DNA from 2 places in the Paenibacillus sp. FSL R10-2736 genome. Region 2 is predicted to be linked to the other one. Evidence: riboswitches for the same ligand, from Rfam matches in the RefSeq annotation. Region 2 holds a riboswitch; the other holds the start of a gene.
What was found. A riboswitch is a leader RNA that binds a small molecule or an ion and turns the genes downstream of it on or off. The one in region 2 is predicted to bind S-adenosylmethionine.

Region 1: it holds a riboswitch for S-adenosylmethionine, as region 2 does, so the genes downstream of both, NSQ73_RS03730 (methionine ABC transporter ATP-binding protein) here and metA (homoserine O-acetyltransferase MetA) in region 2, are expected to answer to the same signal.

What each region holds. Positions count from the first base shown of each region.
Region 1 covers NZ_JBBOBN010000001.1:835,950-842,860, forward strand. Annotated here, with positions in the region: gene NSQ73_RS03720 (UbiD family decarboxylase) at 53-1,825, shown strand; gene NSQ73_RS03725 (Cthe_2314 family HEPN domain-containing protein) at 1,853-2,599, shown strand; SAM riboswitch class I at 2,691-2,826, shown strand; gene NSQ73_RS03730 (methionine ABC transporter ATP-binding protein) at 2,925-3,941, shown strand; gene NSQ73_RS03735 (methionine ABC transporter permease) at 3,941-4,609, shown strand; gene NSQ73_RS03740 (MetQ/NlpA family ABC transporter substrate-binding protein) at 4,667-5,545, shown strand; gene NSQ73_RS03745 (NifU family protein) at 5,748-5,996, opposite strand; gene NSQ73_RS03750 (YuzB family protein) at 6,079-6,333, shown strand; gene NSQ73_RS03755 (NAD(P)/FAD-dependent oxidoreductase) at 6,358-6,911, opposite strand, start outside.
Region 2 covers NZ_JBBOBN010000001.1:5,295,946-5,302,856, reverse strand. Annotated here, with positions in the region: gene NSQ73_RS22740 (1-phosphofructokinase family hexose kinase) at 1-35, shown strand, start outside; gene corA (magnesium/cobalt transporter CorA) at 126-1,061, opposite strand; SAM riboswitch class I at 1,486-1,617, shown strand; gene metA (homoserine O-acetyltransferase MetA) at 1,737-2,654, shown strand; gene NSQ73_RS22725 (aminotransferase class I/II-fold pyridoxal phosphate-dependent enzyme) at 2,716-3,882, shown strand; gene mqnC (cyclic dehypoxanthinyl futalosine synthase) at 4,078-5,214, shown strand; gene NSQ73_RS22715 (hypothetical protein) at 5,443-6,042, shown strand; gene NSQ73_RS22710 (hypothetical protein) at 6,243-6,569, opposite strand; gene NSQ73_RS22705 (bifunctional 2',3'-cyclic-nucleotide 2'-phosphodiesterase/3'-nucleotidase) at 6,731-6,911, shown strand, end outside.

The DNA of each region.
Region 1 (6,911 bases), 4.5 Mb from region 2:
ACCGTTAAGGGCATGGGGACAAGGTTCGGCCCGGTTCGAGGAGGAACGCTTAGTGGGATACGGTAATTTGCGACAATGGATCGAACAGCTCCGCAGAGACAAGGATCTTGCTGTGATTGATACTCCGGTTGATCCGCATCTGGAGCTGGCCGAGATTCACCGCCGGGTGGCCGGTGAGGACGGCCCGGCGCTGCTGTTTACAAATGTACAAGGAACGCCGTTCCCGGTTGCAACCAATCTGTTCGGTACTGTCCGCCGGGTGAACAAGGCCTTCGGGACCCGCCCGGAGCAGTTAGTGAAATCCATGACGGCAGCTATGGAAACGATGATTCCGCCATCAGCTGCCGGACTATGGAGAGAAAAGGGCCTGCTGCTTGACCTGATCCGAGCAGGAACCAAGAATATACCACAAGGTGAAGCGCCGGTCCTAGGCATCTGCCGCAGCAGTAATCCGCTACAGGAATTACCCCGAATTACCAGCTGGCCTAAGGATGGAGGGCCGTTCATCACCCTTCCTCTGGTCTATACAGAGAGCATAACCAACCCCAAAGACCATAATCTCGGGATGTACCGGGTCCAGATTCATGATGACAGCACGACCGGCATTCATTGGCAAATCCATAAAGGGGGCGGCTTCCATCACCGCCAGGCTGAGCTGCTGGGGGAGACCCTTCCGGTCTCTGTCTTTATCGGCGGGCCTCCTGCCCTGATTGCGGCTGCTGTTGCCCCGGTTTCAGAGCGGCTTCCGGAATTGATGCTGGCATCCCTTATGCTGGGCGGGAAGCTCCCTATGGTGCAGGACCCCCTGGGCGGTCACCGCATTCCTTCAGAAGCTGAATTCTCCATCCGCGGGCGGGTGTCTCCGTTTGAGCGGAGACCGGAAGGTCCATATGGCAGTCAATCCGGCTATTATTCGCTGCAGCATGATTTTCCCGTGATGCATGTGCAGCGGATGTGGCACCGCAAGGACGCGATATTTCCGGCCACGATTACCGGCAAACCCCGCCAGGAGGATTATTATCTGAAGGATTATCTGCAGCGGCTGCTGGCTCCGGCCTATCCGCTAATGATGCCTTCAGTGAAAGCTCTGTGGGCGTACTCCGAATCCGGCTCGAACGCCTTGGCTTCGGCTGTTGTCAGGGAGAGCTATCCGCGTGAGGGACTGGCTTCGGCTTTCCGTATTCTGGGGGAAGGCCAGCTCTCCTTAACGAAATTCCTGCTCCTGACGAATGAACCGGTTGAGCTTACGGATTTCCCTAAACTGCTGGAAACCGTGCTTGAACGCTTTAATCCGGCATCGGATCTGGTGATCTTCGCTAACACCTCCATGGATACCCTTGACTATACCGGCCGTAAGCTGAATCATGGCAGTAAGGCTGTGATGATGGGCACCGGCAACCCGATCCGTGAGCTGCCCAGAACCTATACGGAGGGTCACCTTCCAGCAATCACCGGCGCCGTGCCCTATTGCGGCGGATGTTTAGCCGTTTCCGGAGCATCCTATATAGAAGACCCTGAGCTTCCCGTCAGGCTGGCCGCTTCCTTCAAGGAGAAGGGCACAGCCTGGCCGCTGATTGTTCTGGTGGACGATGCCGCTGAAGCGGTGCGCACACAAACCTCCTTCCTGTGGACAGTGTTCACCCGGTTTAATCCGGCGGATGATATTTATGCGGAGACCCATGCACTGCGTAACGCAATCAGCTATTCCCTGCCGATTGTAATAGATGCCCGGATGAAGCCGGGGTACCCGGAGGAGCTGGTTCCGCATGAGGACACGGTTGAACTGGTGAACCGGAACTGGAACCGTTATTTCCCTCTTGTATAGATCTTAAGTATTCTGAGGAGGACAAATATGCTGCGGACATTACTGGGAGAGCCGCCCCGCGAGAACAGCGGGGTACTGGCCGAAGCCATGGACAACATGGCGAAGGTCGCCTCCATGCTGCGCAAGGAGATGAACACACATCAAGACCGTGACCATGAATACCGCAAGCTGGAGATATGGACACGCGGTCTGATCTCATCGCTGGACGAGCTGGAGCAGAGCTGGTTCGCCGCCGCCTTTTACCGGAAGTCGGTGGTTGCCGGTTATATGGATGATATGTCGCCCACGGAACAGGGAGAGTACGCCAGGTATGTGTATTTTTATAAGGACGGCTTCATCCGGGTGTTCTCCCTGCTGGACAAGCTGGGTACGGTTCTGAACAGTCTGTATGATCTGAATACAGGTAAAGTCAAAGCGCATTTCTCTTACTTCACAGTGCTTCGCCAATTTCAGCTGCTTCATGCGCACAACGCTCTGGCCAATGAGCTGGAGAAGATCAGGAACTCTTACCGCGAACCGGTGGAGAATCTGCGCAAACGGCGCAATGCCGAGATTCACTACATGAACGCTGAGATGACGGATGATCTCTGGCAACGCCATCAGGGGCTGCATGACAAAATCCAACTGGAGGATCTTGACAGTCATCTGGAGGATTTGAGGCAGAGCCTGGAGATGGTGTGCAAATCTTTATCGGCTGCCTTCAGGTACAGCAATGAGCAGTGGCACAAGAATAAAGCTGCATCCAGCCAGCGTTCAGAGCACGGACAGCCGTAAAAACTTACCTTTGACAAAGAACCGGAAACTTAATATACTTATGCAAGTATTTACTTCTAACATGAAACGGCATATATAACTTCATACTATAATCTTATCGAGAGCGGCGGAGGGATAGGCCCGATGAAGCCCGGCAACCGATTTGTACACAGCTTAGCTGCTGGCTGCAAATGTCATGGTGCTAATTCCTACAATGCCGCTAAGTTTGCGGTCTTGGCAGATGAGACGGCATTGTTTACTTCACACACACGGCCTCTTCCGATCTGCACGGATCGTAAGAGGTCTTTTTTGTTGTAAATTGCATGGAAGAAGGAGGACGGGGCGATTGATAGAGCTGAAAGATTTAACGAAAGTATACGGTAAAGGAAGCAAGGCCGCAACGGCGCTTTCCGGATTAAGCCTGTCGATTAAGAAGGGGGAGATATTCGGTGTGATCGGCCACTCCGGTGCCGGCAAAAGCACGCTGATCCGCTGCATTAATCTGCTGGAACGTCCGAGCGAGGGTGAAGTATGGGTGGATGGGGTGGAATTGACCGCACTCAGCCAGGGACAGCTGCAGGAGCAGCGGCGCAAGATCGGGATGATCTTTCAGCATTTCAATCTGCTCTCCTCCGCAACCGTCTATGACAATATCGCCTTTCCGCTGCGGCTGGCCGGAACCTCCAAGACGGAGATTGAGCGGAAGGTTCAGGATCTGCTGGCTCTAGTCGGACTTGAGGAGCACCGGAACAAATATCCGGCTCAGCTGTCCGGAGGCCAGAAACAGCGGGTCGGAATAGCCCGTGCTCTGGCGAGCGATCCTGATGTTCTGCTGTGCGATGAAGCGACTTCAGCGCTGGATCCGCAGACAACGGACTCAATACTGCGCCTGCTGCTGGATATTAACCGGAAATTTCACTTGACGATTGTGCTGATTACGCATGAGATGCACGTTATTCAGAGCATTTGCGACCGGGTGGCTGTCATTCATGGGGGCGGGATTGTGGAGCAGGGCGACGTTGCCCAGGTTTTTCTGAAACCGAGGCATGAGGTTACGAAAGAATTCATCCGCAGTGAAACTCAGGCAGACGGACCGCTGCGGCAAGCGATTGATGCTGTACATGCCGGATATACTAAGGCGGTCAAAATTACTTTTCTCGGGCAAAAGACGTACGAATCGACACTTTCCCATGTGGCTCAGGGAACCGGAGTTAACTTCGCCATTCTGCAGGGAACCATTTCTACTATCAAGGACGTCCCGTATGGTCAGCTGATCGTCCGGTTTGAAGGGCCATCCGAAGCCGTGGAAGCAACACTTTCCGAGCTTGCGGCTGAAGGCCTTGATGTGGAGGTGATTTCTTAATGGGCGGAATGGATTTTAGCGCGATTAACTGGGAAGAAATGCTTGATGCCACGGTCGCAACATTAAAAATGTTAGCTTTTTCAGGAATATTCACAATTATCCTTGGTTTACCACTCGGAATTGTGTTATATTTATGGGGCAAGTCTAATAACACTATTATCAGGGTTGTTTACTCGGTATTATCATTCGTCGTAAATATTCTGCGTTCGGTTCCCTTTATTATTCTGATGGTTGCCCTGATTCCGTTCAGCAAGTCGATTATGGGTACCTCGATAGGCGTACTTGGAACGATTCCGGCGTTGGTGATCGGCGCGGCTCCATTCTTCGCCAGACTGGTAGAGACCGCACTGCGGGAGGTTGACCGTGGGATCATCGAAGCGGCGCAGGGTATGGGAGCATCCACGGGACAGATTGTAATGCGTGTGTTGCTGCCGGAGGCTCGTCCGGGTCTGCTGGCCGGTGTTACGATTACGATTGTTACCCTCGTCTCGTATACCGCAATGTCGGGGATGATAGGCGGCGGCGGTCTGGGTGACCTGGCGATCCGTTACGGCTATTACCGTTATGAGAAGGAAGTCATGATTATCTCGGTGACCCTGATGGTTATTCTGGTGCAGCTGCTGCAAATGGCCGGTGACCGGCTGGTAAGACATTTTACACGGAAATAAGGTATGTCCATATAGAGCCTTATTCATACAAATTATTGATTAGAGGGGGATTTACAGATGAAAAAAGTACTGCTCACATTCTTCAGCTTGACCATGATATTGGTGCTTGCAGCTTGCGGCAACAATAACGCTGCGAATAACGCGGCAAACTCTGCGGCTACAACGGCGCCAACGGAAGCTGCTGCTGCAGAACCGACCACTGAACCTGCTGCAGAACCGGTAACCCTGGTCATTGGAGCTTCTCCTGTACCGCATGCGGAAATTCTGAAAGCTATTGCTCCGCTGCTTGAAGCACAAGGCATTACGCTTGAGATCAAAGAATTCACGGACTATATCCTTCCTAATACACAGCTTGCCGAGAAGGGGCTGGATGCGAACTTCTTCCAGCACAAGCCTTACCTGGATGACCAGAATGCCAAGAACGGCACGGATCTTGTATCTGTAACCGCGGTTCACGTTGAGCCTTTCGGCGCGTATTCCAAAAAGATCAAAGCGATCAGCGAACTGGCTGACGGTGCCAAGGTTGCTATCCCGAATGATGCCACCAACGGCGGACGCGCATTGATCCTGCTGGCTAAGAACGGTCTGATCAAACTGAAGGATGACACCAACATCACTTCCACCAAAGCTGATATCACTGAGAACACTAAGAAGCTTGAAATCATTGAGCTGGATGCAGCAATGCTGCCGCGTCAGCTGGACGAGGTAGATCTGGCGCTGATTAACACCAACTATGCGCTGGAAGCCGGCCTGGTTCCAACCAAGGATGCTTTGTTCATCGAGGGAGCAGATTCCCCTTACGCCAACCTGCTGGTAGCCCGTCCGGACAACAAAGATTCCGATGCGATCCAGAAGCTGGCTGCGGCCCTGAACTCTGCTGAAGCCAAAGCCTTCATCGAAGAGAAATATGAAGGTGCAATTATCCCTGCATTCTAAGCCTAAAGCTTAAGCTGAACAACTAAAGAGAAGACCAGAAATGCCCTGTCAGCCGGGAACGGTTGACAGGGCATTTCTGGCCTTTGGGAGGGATGGGTAAGTTTACCGGGAACGCGGCGGGTTGATCCTGCCTGTGAAATCCACTATAATAAAAAAAATCCCGGCCTTCTCAACGGAGGCCGGGATGATCTATGATACGGGATTAGAATACTTGAATAACTTCTTCCACGCCTTCTACTTCTTCAACAAGAGCGCGTTCGATCCCGGCTTTCAGCGTGATCGTGGAGCTTGGGCAACTGCCGCAGGCACCCATAAGCTTCAACTTAACGATGCCGTCTTCTACATCGATCAGTTCGACGTCACCGCCATCGCGCTGCAGGAACGGACGAAGTTTATCGAGCACTTCCAATACTTCATCGTACATGGTTGCACTTTGTACATTCTCACTCATTTCTCAATCACTCCTTTCGTATGTTTATTATAGTACAAAAAGTTAAAAAATAAAATGGTTAGCGCAGAATAGGGAGATCATCATGAGACCAATTATAGAATTTTGTGCCAGTAATATCGGACATGGTACAGAAAAGCTCAAAAATAAGCTGGAGCAAAACCCCGAATACGATGTGGTGGAGTACGGCTGTCTGAACAACTGCGGACAATGTTATCTGCAGCCCTTCGCCATGGTCGACGGGGAGATTATTGAAGCCGAATCCGCCGACGGACTTGAAGAGGCGATTGAGGCAGCCATTAAAGAGGCTGAGGCATGGGATAGCCTTGAAATCGACTAAACCCGCAGCCGTGGTTTGGTTGGGCTACCCGAAATGGCGCTTAGACATCCAGAGCACGCCGCTTTTGAGCAGGCGCGGAACACGGCCCATGACGGAGCGGCGGCCCATCAGGCCGAAGCCGGCATTTTTACCCAGTGAACCGAGAGTTCCCTTAAGCTTGATCTTATGCAGCTTCGGCGTTTCACCCCGCCATAGGGCCTGAATAATCTGCCCCACCTGTTCTCCCTGGGCACCTGCGGCTTGTGCGCTTGGTGCGAAGGGCAGGCTGGCGCAGTCTCCAATCACGTATACCTCCGGATAGTCGGTCACATTGTAATAATTGCCCACAATGATCCGTCCTCCACGGTCTTTGGGGAGTTCAAGCTGCTGGACCACCTGCACCGGCTGAATGCCGGCAGTCCAGACCGTAACATCAGCAGGAATTGCCTGGGTGCCATTGAAGATGGCATCCTTTTCTACATGGGAGACGGATACCCGTCCTATGGTCTCCACATGATGCTCATTAAACCACTCCTCCACATACTGTGACAGCTTGGCCGGGAAAGAAGACAATACCCGTTCCCCGCGGTCCAGAATGG
Region 2 (6,911 bases):
CCGGCATGGATACCGGCGCAGCCGGACACATGTAGTTTTGTGGCCGCCATATACCAAAAAGACGAAGGCTTCCCTATACCCTGAGGTATCCGGTGCCTTCGTCCTGCGTATTCGTCCGTTTAGTTTCATAGCCAATCCTTCTTGCGGAAGATCACCAGCATTCCGCAGCCGAGCGTCACCATGACGGCGATGACTCCATAATAGCCGTACTGGGAATGGGTCTCGGGAATATTGTCAAAGTTCATACCGTAGATACCGGTAATAACGGTCAGCGGCATGAATATCGTAGTAATTGCCGTAAATACTCTCATGATTTCATTGGCGCGGTTAGCAATACTGGACTGATAAGCTTCACGTAAGTTGCCCATGAGATCGCGGTACGTTTCAAAGGTTTCAGAGATCTTGACCGCATTTTCATAAATATCGCTGAAATACTTCTGCAGCTGATCGTCGATCAGGCGGAGGTCTTTTTTGTTGAGCGTGTTGATAACTTCCTTCTGCGGGCCCAGCATCTTCTTCAGCCAGAGAATTTCACTGCGCAGACCGATAATCTCGCTGAGATGCGATTTCTTGGTGTGCATGAGGATATCCTCCTCCAGCTTCTCAATCCGCGCTTCAATCCGGTCACCGACCGAGAAGAAGTTGTCGACCACAAGGTCGATTAACAGGTACAGGAAGCGGTCCGGCTCACTGACCTCCTGCTCCCACAGAATGGGCTTCAGGACGCGCAGCTCATGGATCTTCTGCTTCGTAACGGTGATGATGAAATGTCTGCCCAGGAATACGTTGAGCGCGCGGAGGAAGATTTCCTCGTCATCAAACCGGATGCTGTTGACTACGATAAAATAATGGCTCTCATAGATCTCCAGCTTCGGGCGCTGATCCTCTTCACTGAGACAGTCCTCGACAGCCAGATCATGCAGATTGTACAAAGGCTGAAGCTCAACAAGATCCTCAACATCCGCATCAATCCAATAGAAACCCTCAGCGGGTGCGGTAAGTGTATCCTCAATATTGTCAATAGTCGTAAAAACCCCTGCGTTCACCAGCCGGATTTTCATCTGATTCACTCCTTCTGTCCCTGGTCTTCTCCAGGGATATGCTAATTAAAGCACAGAGAAAAAATCAGCTTGGCCGGTGGTACAATCATGGATGAAGGCCAAAAGACGGTCCGAGAGCATGAAGAAGAACTGCCCCCGCCGCCGGCAAGCTGATGTTAATCCTGTGTGGTTGTTCTTTCTGCACGCTTATTCGCGAGCCCGGGTCGCCTTCCATTCTTCTCTCACCTCTTCTTTTCGCCGTTTATGGTTGAAACACTTGTCTAGTATAACGCCGGGGTATGGCTCTTTCAAGAGAAATTCTTTTCATTCTCCAGGCCCCTTAAGCATTGTATGGACTTGACGAAAAGGAGGTTCATGATTTAAAGTGAATTTTAAGAAAAGTATCCGCGGATGCTTTGGAATAACCCCAACTGAATACAGCTAAATCTTATCAAGAGCAGGTGGAGGGACTAGCCCGATGAAACCCGGCAACCGGCGTGTGAACGCACGGTGCTAATTCTTGCGGAAGCTTTGCAGGACGTTATTCGTCCGGCGGAAGTTCTCTGGCAGATGAGAGAGGCGCATATGACTGCAGATATATGACCTTTCTCGCCCGAGAAAGGTCTTTTTTCGTTGTTTTACATCAGATTTAACCGCCAAGCGGAACCTAATTTCAGTTAAGGAGTGGAAACAGCAATGCCTATTAAAATTCCCGACAGTCTTCCGGCCAAAGAAGTATTATCCGGTGAGAATATTTTTGTAATGGATGAAAGCCATGCCTTTCATCAGGATATCCGTCCTTTGCGGATCGCCATCCTGAATCTGATGCCGACCAAAGAAACCACGGAAACGCAGCTGCTGCGCCTTATCGGGAACTCACCGCTACAGGTGGACGTTGTTCTGCTGCATCCCAGCTCCCATACCTCGAAGAATACTTCGGCAGAGCACTTAAAGAGCTTTTACAAAACCTTTGATGAAATCAGTGACCGCCGCTTTGACGGCTTGATCATCACCGGGGCTCCGGTGGAACAAATGGAGTTCGAGGATGTCAACTACTGGGAAGAGCTGAAAGTGATTTTTGAATGGAGCAAGCAGAACGTAACCTCGACCATGCATATCTGTTGGGCCGCGCAGGCAGGACTGTACCACCACTTCGGCGTGCGTAAGGTGAGTCTGCCGGATAAATGCTTTGGAGTGTTTCCGCATACGCTGAGCCATAATAATGTGAAACTGCTGCGGGGCTTCGACGAAGTATTCCATGTGCCGCATTCCCGTCACACCGACGTCTCCCGTGAAGATATAGAGAATAATCCGGATCTGCAGATTCTGGCGGAATCAGAGGAAGCCGGTGTGTACCTGGTTTCTGCGCATGACGGCAAGCAGATTTTTGTAACCGGACATTCAGAATATGATCCGTTCTCCCTGAAATGGGAGTATGACCGCGATATCGCCAAGGGCATGGATATTGAGATTCCGAAGCACTATTATCCAAAAGATGATCCCACCCGTACACCGCCGGCCGTCTGGCGCGCCCATGCTAACTTATTATTCGCTAATTGGCTCAATTACTATGTATACCAGGAGACACCCTACGATATCGGAGCGTTTATTTAAAAAAATTATTTATATATAGAAGCAATGGTTACACGCACAAAACTTTTAGGAGGCAATGGAAATGGACGAGAAACTGAAAATTGAGAGCAGACTGGCACAGATTGGTTCGATGGAGGACCCCGCGACAGGGGCGATTAATTATCCGGTGTACAACGCGACGGCATTCCGTCACCCGAGACTCGGACAGAGCACGGGCTTTGATTATATCCGCACCAAAAATCCTACCCGTTCTGTGCTCGAAGATGCGGCAGCGGTACTGGAATCCGGCGATGCCGGCTTCGCCTGTGCCTCGGGTATGGCTGCACTGACTACTGTGTTTGCTTTGTTTGGACAAGGTGATCATCTCGTTGTCTCGCTCGACCTGTATGGCGGAACGTACCGTCTGCTGGAACGGATTCTGTCCAAATACGGCATCAGTGCCTCCTATGTGGATACGAATGATCTGGATGCTCTGGAAGCTGCGCGCCAGCCGGGCACCAAGGGTGTATTCATTGAGACACCAACCAATCCGCTGATGATGATTACGGATATTGAAGCGGTATGTACATGGGCCCGCCACCACGGGCTGCTTACGATTGTTGACAATACGCTGCTGACCCCGTTCTTCCAGCGCCCTATTGAGCTTGGAGCAGATATCATCGTTCACAGCGCGACCAAATATCTGGGCGGACATAACGATGTCCTTGCCGGACTTATTGTGACCAAAGGTGCTGAATTGTCCGCAGAAATGGCGATTCTGCATAATTCACTGGGAGCTGTCCTTGCACCAAACGACAGCTACCAGCTGATGAAGGGGATGAAGACACTTGCCCTGCGCATGGAGCGGCATGAGAGTAATGCGCTGGCTCTCGCCCGTTATCTGCTGGAGCATCCGGCCATTGCCGAAGTCTTCCATCCGGGTCTGCCGGATCATCCGGGATACGAAATCCAGAAGCGCCAGTCCTCCGGCAACACCGGGATTTTCTCCTTCAAGGTGAAGGATGCCAGATACGTGGAGCCGCTGCTCCGCCATATCCGCCTGATTGCTTTTGCTGAGAGTCTTGGCGGTGTGGAATCGCTCATGACCTATCCGGCTGTACAGACTCACGCCGATATTCCGGCGGAAATCCGGGATGCGGTTGGCGTAGATGACCGGCTGCTGCGTTTCTCAGTCGGCATCGAGCATGTGGACGATCTGATCGCTGATCTTACGCAGGCACTGGAGGCCGCGCGCACCGAGCTGGAATAGGCATCTTGGAACCTTAGCAGCCAGATAGAATCACTGTATACATTGAACAGCAGCGCCAACGGGGTGCTGCTGTTTTATTTGGCGAAAGATTTTTCAAGCTCATCCGATTGTGATACGATGGGGGAACGAGTTTGTTTATTTTTTAAATTAAATTCATCTACTATACTTCATAGGATTAAGAGGAGGCTGCGAACGTTGAGTGCAATTGATCTTATTCTGGATAAGACACTTAAAGGTGAACGTCTTCAATTAGAAGACACAATCACGCTGTTCGAAAGCAATGAAATTGAGAAAATGGGCGCGGCTGCGGATATTATTATGAAGCGCTGGCACCCGGACCCGCTGGCTACATTCGTAATCGGCCGTAATATTAACTACACCAATGTATGTGATGTCTATTGCCGCTTCTGCGCCTTCTACCGCAGACCGGGTTCGGAGGAAGGTTATGTGCTTCCCGATGAAACTATCTATCAAAAGATAGCCGAGACGATCAGCGTGAACGGGACTGAAATTTTGATGCAGGGCGGAACGAACCCGAATCTGCCTTTCAGCTATTACACGGATATCCTGCGCGGAATTAAGCAGCGGTTCCCGGAGATCACCATGCATTCCTTCTCACCGGCAGAGATCATGAAGATGGTCGAAGTATCCGGACTGCCGCTGGAGCAGGTCATGCGTGAGATTCATGCCGCAGGCCTGGATTCCCTGCCCGGCGGGGGAGCGGAGATTCTCGATGACCGCACGCGCCGCAAGATCAGCCGGCTCAAAGGCTCCTGGCGGGAGTGGATGGATGTCATGCAGACCGCGCACCGGATCGGCATGAACACGACAGCCACGATGGTGATCGGTCTGGGTGAGAGTATGGAGGAGCGGGCGCTGCATCTACTGCGTGTCCGTGAAGCCCAGGACGAGTGCATAGCGAACAAATATGACTCCGAAGGATTCCTGGCCTTCATCTCCTGGACCTTCCAGCCGGATAATACGAACCTCAAGCTGGACCGGCAGACACCGGAAGAATACCTCAAGACCGTGGCAATCAGCCGTCTGGTGCTGGATAATATCAAGAACTTCCAGTCCTCCTGGGTCACGATGGGCCCTGAGGTCGGTAAGCTTTCCCTGCAATACGGCTGTAATGACTTCGGCAGCACGATGATCGAGGAGAACGTAGTTTCCTCGGCGGGCGCAACCTACAAGGTTAACATTGAGTCGATCACCCAGCTGATCCGCGAAGCAGGCAAGATCCCGGCGCAGCGCAACACGCGTTATGACATCCTGCGGACGTTCGAGGACGCCAATGCTAAGATTGACAATGACTTCATCATGCAAAACTAGAGGGTAGAACAACACCTGATGTGTTGTTACCCTACTAAGGTGAGAAAACGGGTAAAAACTACACTTTATGTAGTTTTTACCCGTTTATTTTTATTATTTTAACTACAACATTTGTTCAATTGAATATGCGTTCTTTGTCGTCTGGAAAAGGTTCGATTATCCATACAATCAATTATATGTTAATATTTTAATGTGAAATCACTTAAATAAGCTCATGGGAGGCTGAAGATGAAACGGATATCATTTGAACGCCCAACAGATCACTATGATGAAGGAATTACCGATATCGATAAAGAAATTTGTTCTTTGATAAAGCGAAGGAAGGAAATCTCTGGTAATAATCCAGGTTATCCTCCGTTTGAGTATATTTCTAAATGGTCAGAGACTTATGGACTCTATGAGGATTTCTTAAAGTCGTTATTTGGAAGTATGATGAATGAAAAACAATATAAACCATTAATTGAACCAGCGGGATTTAGACAACACATTGCAATCCTGAAGTCAGTCGTGATAGGGGAGCGGTTCTATACTCTAACTTCTATACGGCAATACACAAATGCAAGTGTACTAACACTTAGTATAGATTGGGACAATGAGCCGGAGATTGAATCCAAATCTCATCAACATAGCCACTATGAGCTATACATTAGCGAACAATATGACTCCCGGATGATTAGTGGGGGGAGCAGATCTGATCATGCTGCCTATAAATACGTTGTCTCCCCGCCATTACCTGACGATGCTTCAGGATTGCAATTGAGGTTCACACAATACATCAACCCTTTCAAGAAGAGCGAGACAGGCGACGAGATAGTATTTGAGATTTAGTAAAAGCGAAAGATAGCCCTTCAGCACATATTAGATGTGTAAGAGGGCTGTTTATCAATGTCTTTTTTCCATCTATTCCACCGGCACCGCTAGCATCAGCTACGGGCGAGCCAATTGTATTCGAAATTTCGCATACATTCTGCTCGTTGAGCCACGTGCGAGCCTTCGCTTAGCTTTTCCGGTATTGGCACCAGCCCCCATCAACTCACCCAAACCTTAAATATCGTTTGACCATCCCGCTCATCTTCATCAGCATAGATATCATTAAAGGAAGCGTCGCCCAGAGTCTTCAGGCGAGTCAGGTTATAGACTAGCGCAAACGCCAGCTTAGAATCACCAGTCCAATAGCCGTCAAACTGGTCTCCGCCAATTTTATTATAGGCATCACTCATAACCCATTCTTCTGCTTCCCGTAAAGTATCAAAGGTGAGCATTTCCCTAAACCAGCGGATATCTTTCCGGTTTGTGTTCCGGTTCTCGTCTTTGATCCAGAATAATTCTTCATGTGTATTCTTTCCCTCGTCCATAGTCAACCCTCTCCTTATAAAAATATGAATGCAACATATCCTTTTTTACATTTTACACAATTCGCAATTCTAGTTAACCCAGTTTGATAGATAGGAATAAGTTGATATGTTACGCTTTGACGGTCAATTTAAAGAGATTAACTGGGAGGGTATAAGATTCTATGGTACAAAAACGTTGGAATAAGCCTATTGCTTCAATATTGGCTACCGCTGTGATTACAGCACAGGTGCTGGGCGGAGTCGTTGCCGGTTCAGTACTGGGAGCCGGGAAGGCAGCAGCTGAACCTGCGTCAGGCGCGATCAACCTGCGGCTGATGAGTACTACAGATGTGCATACCAATG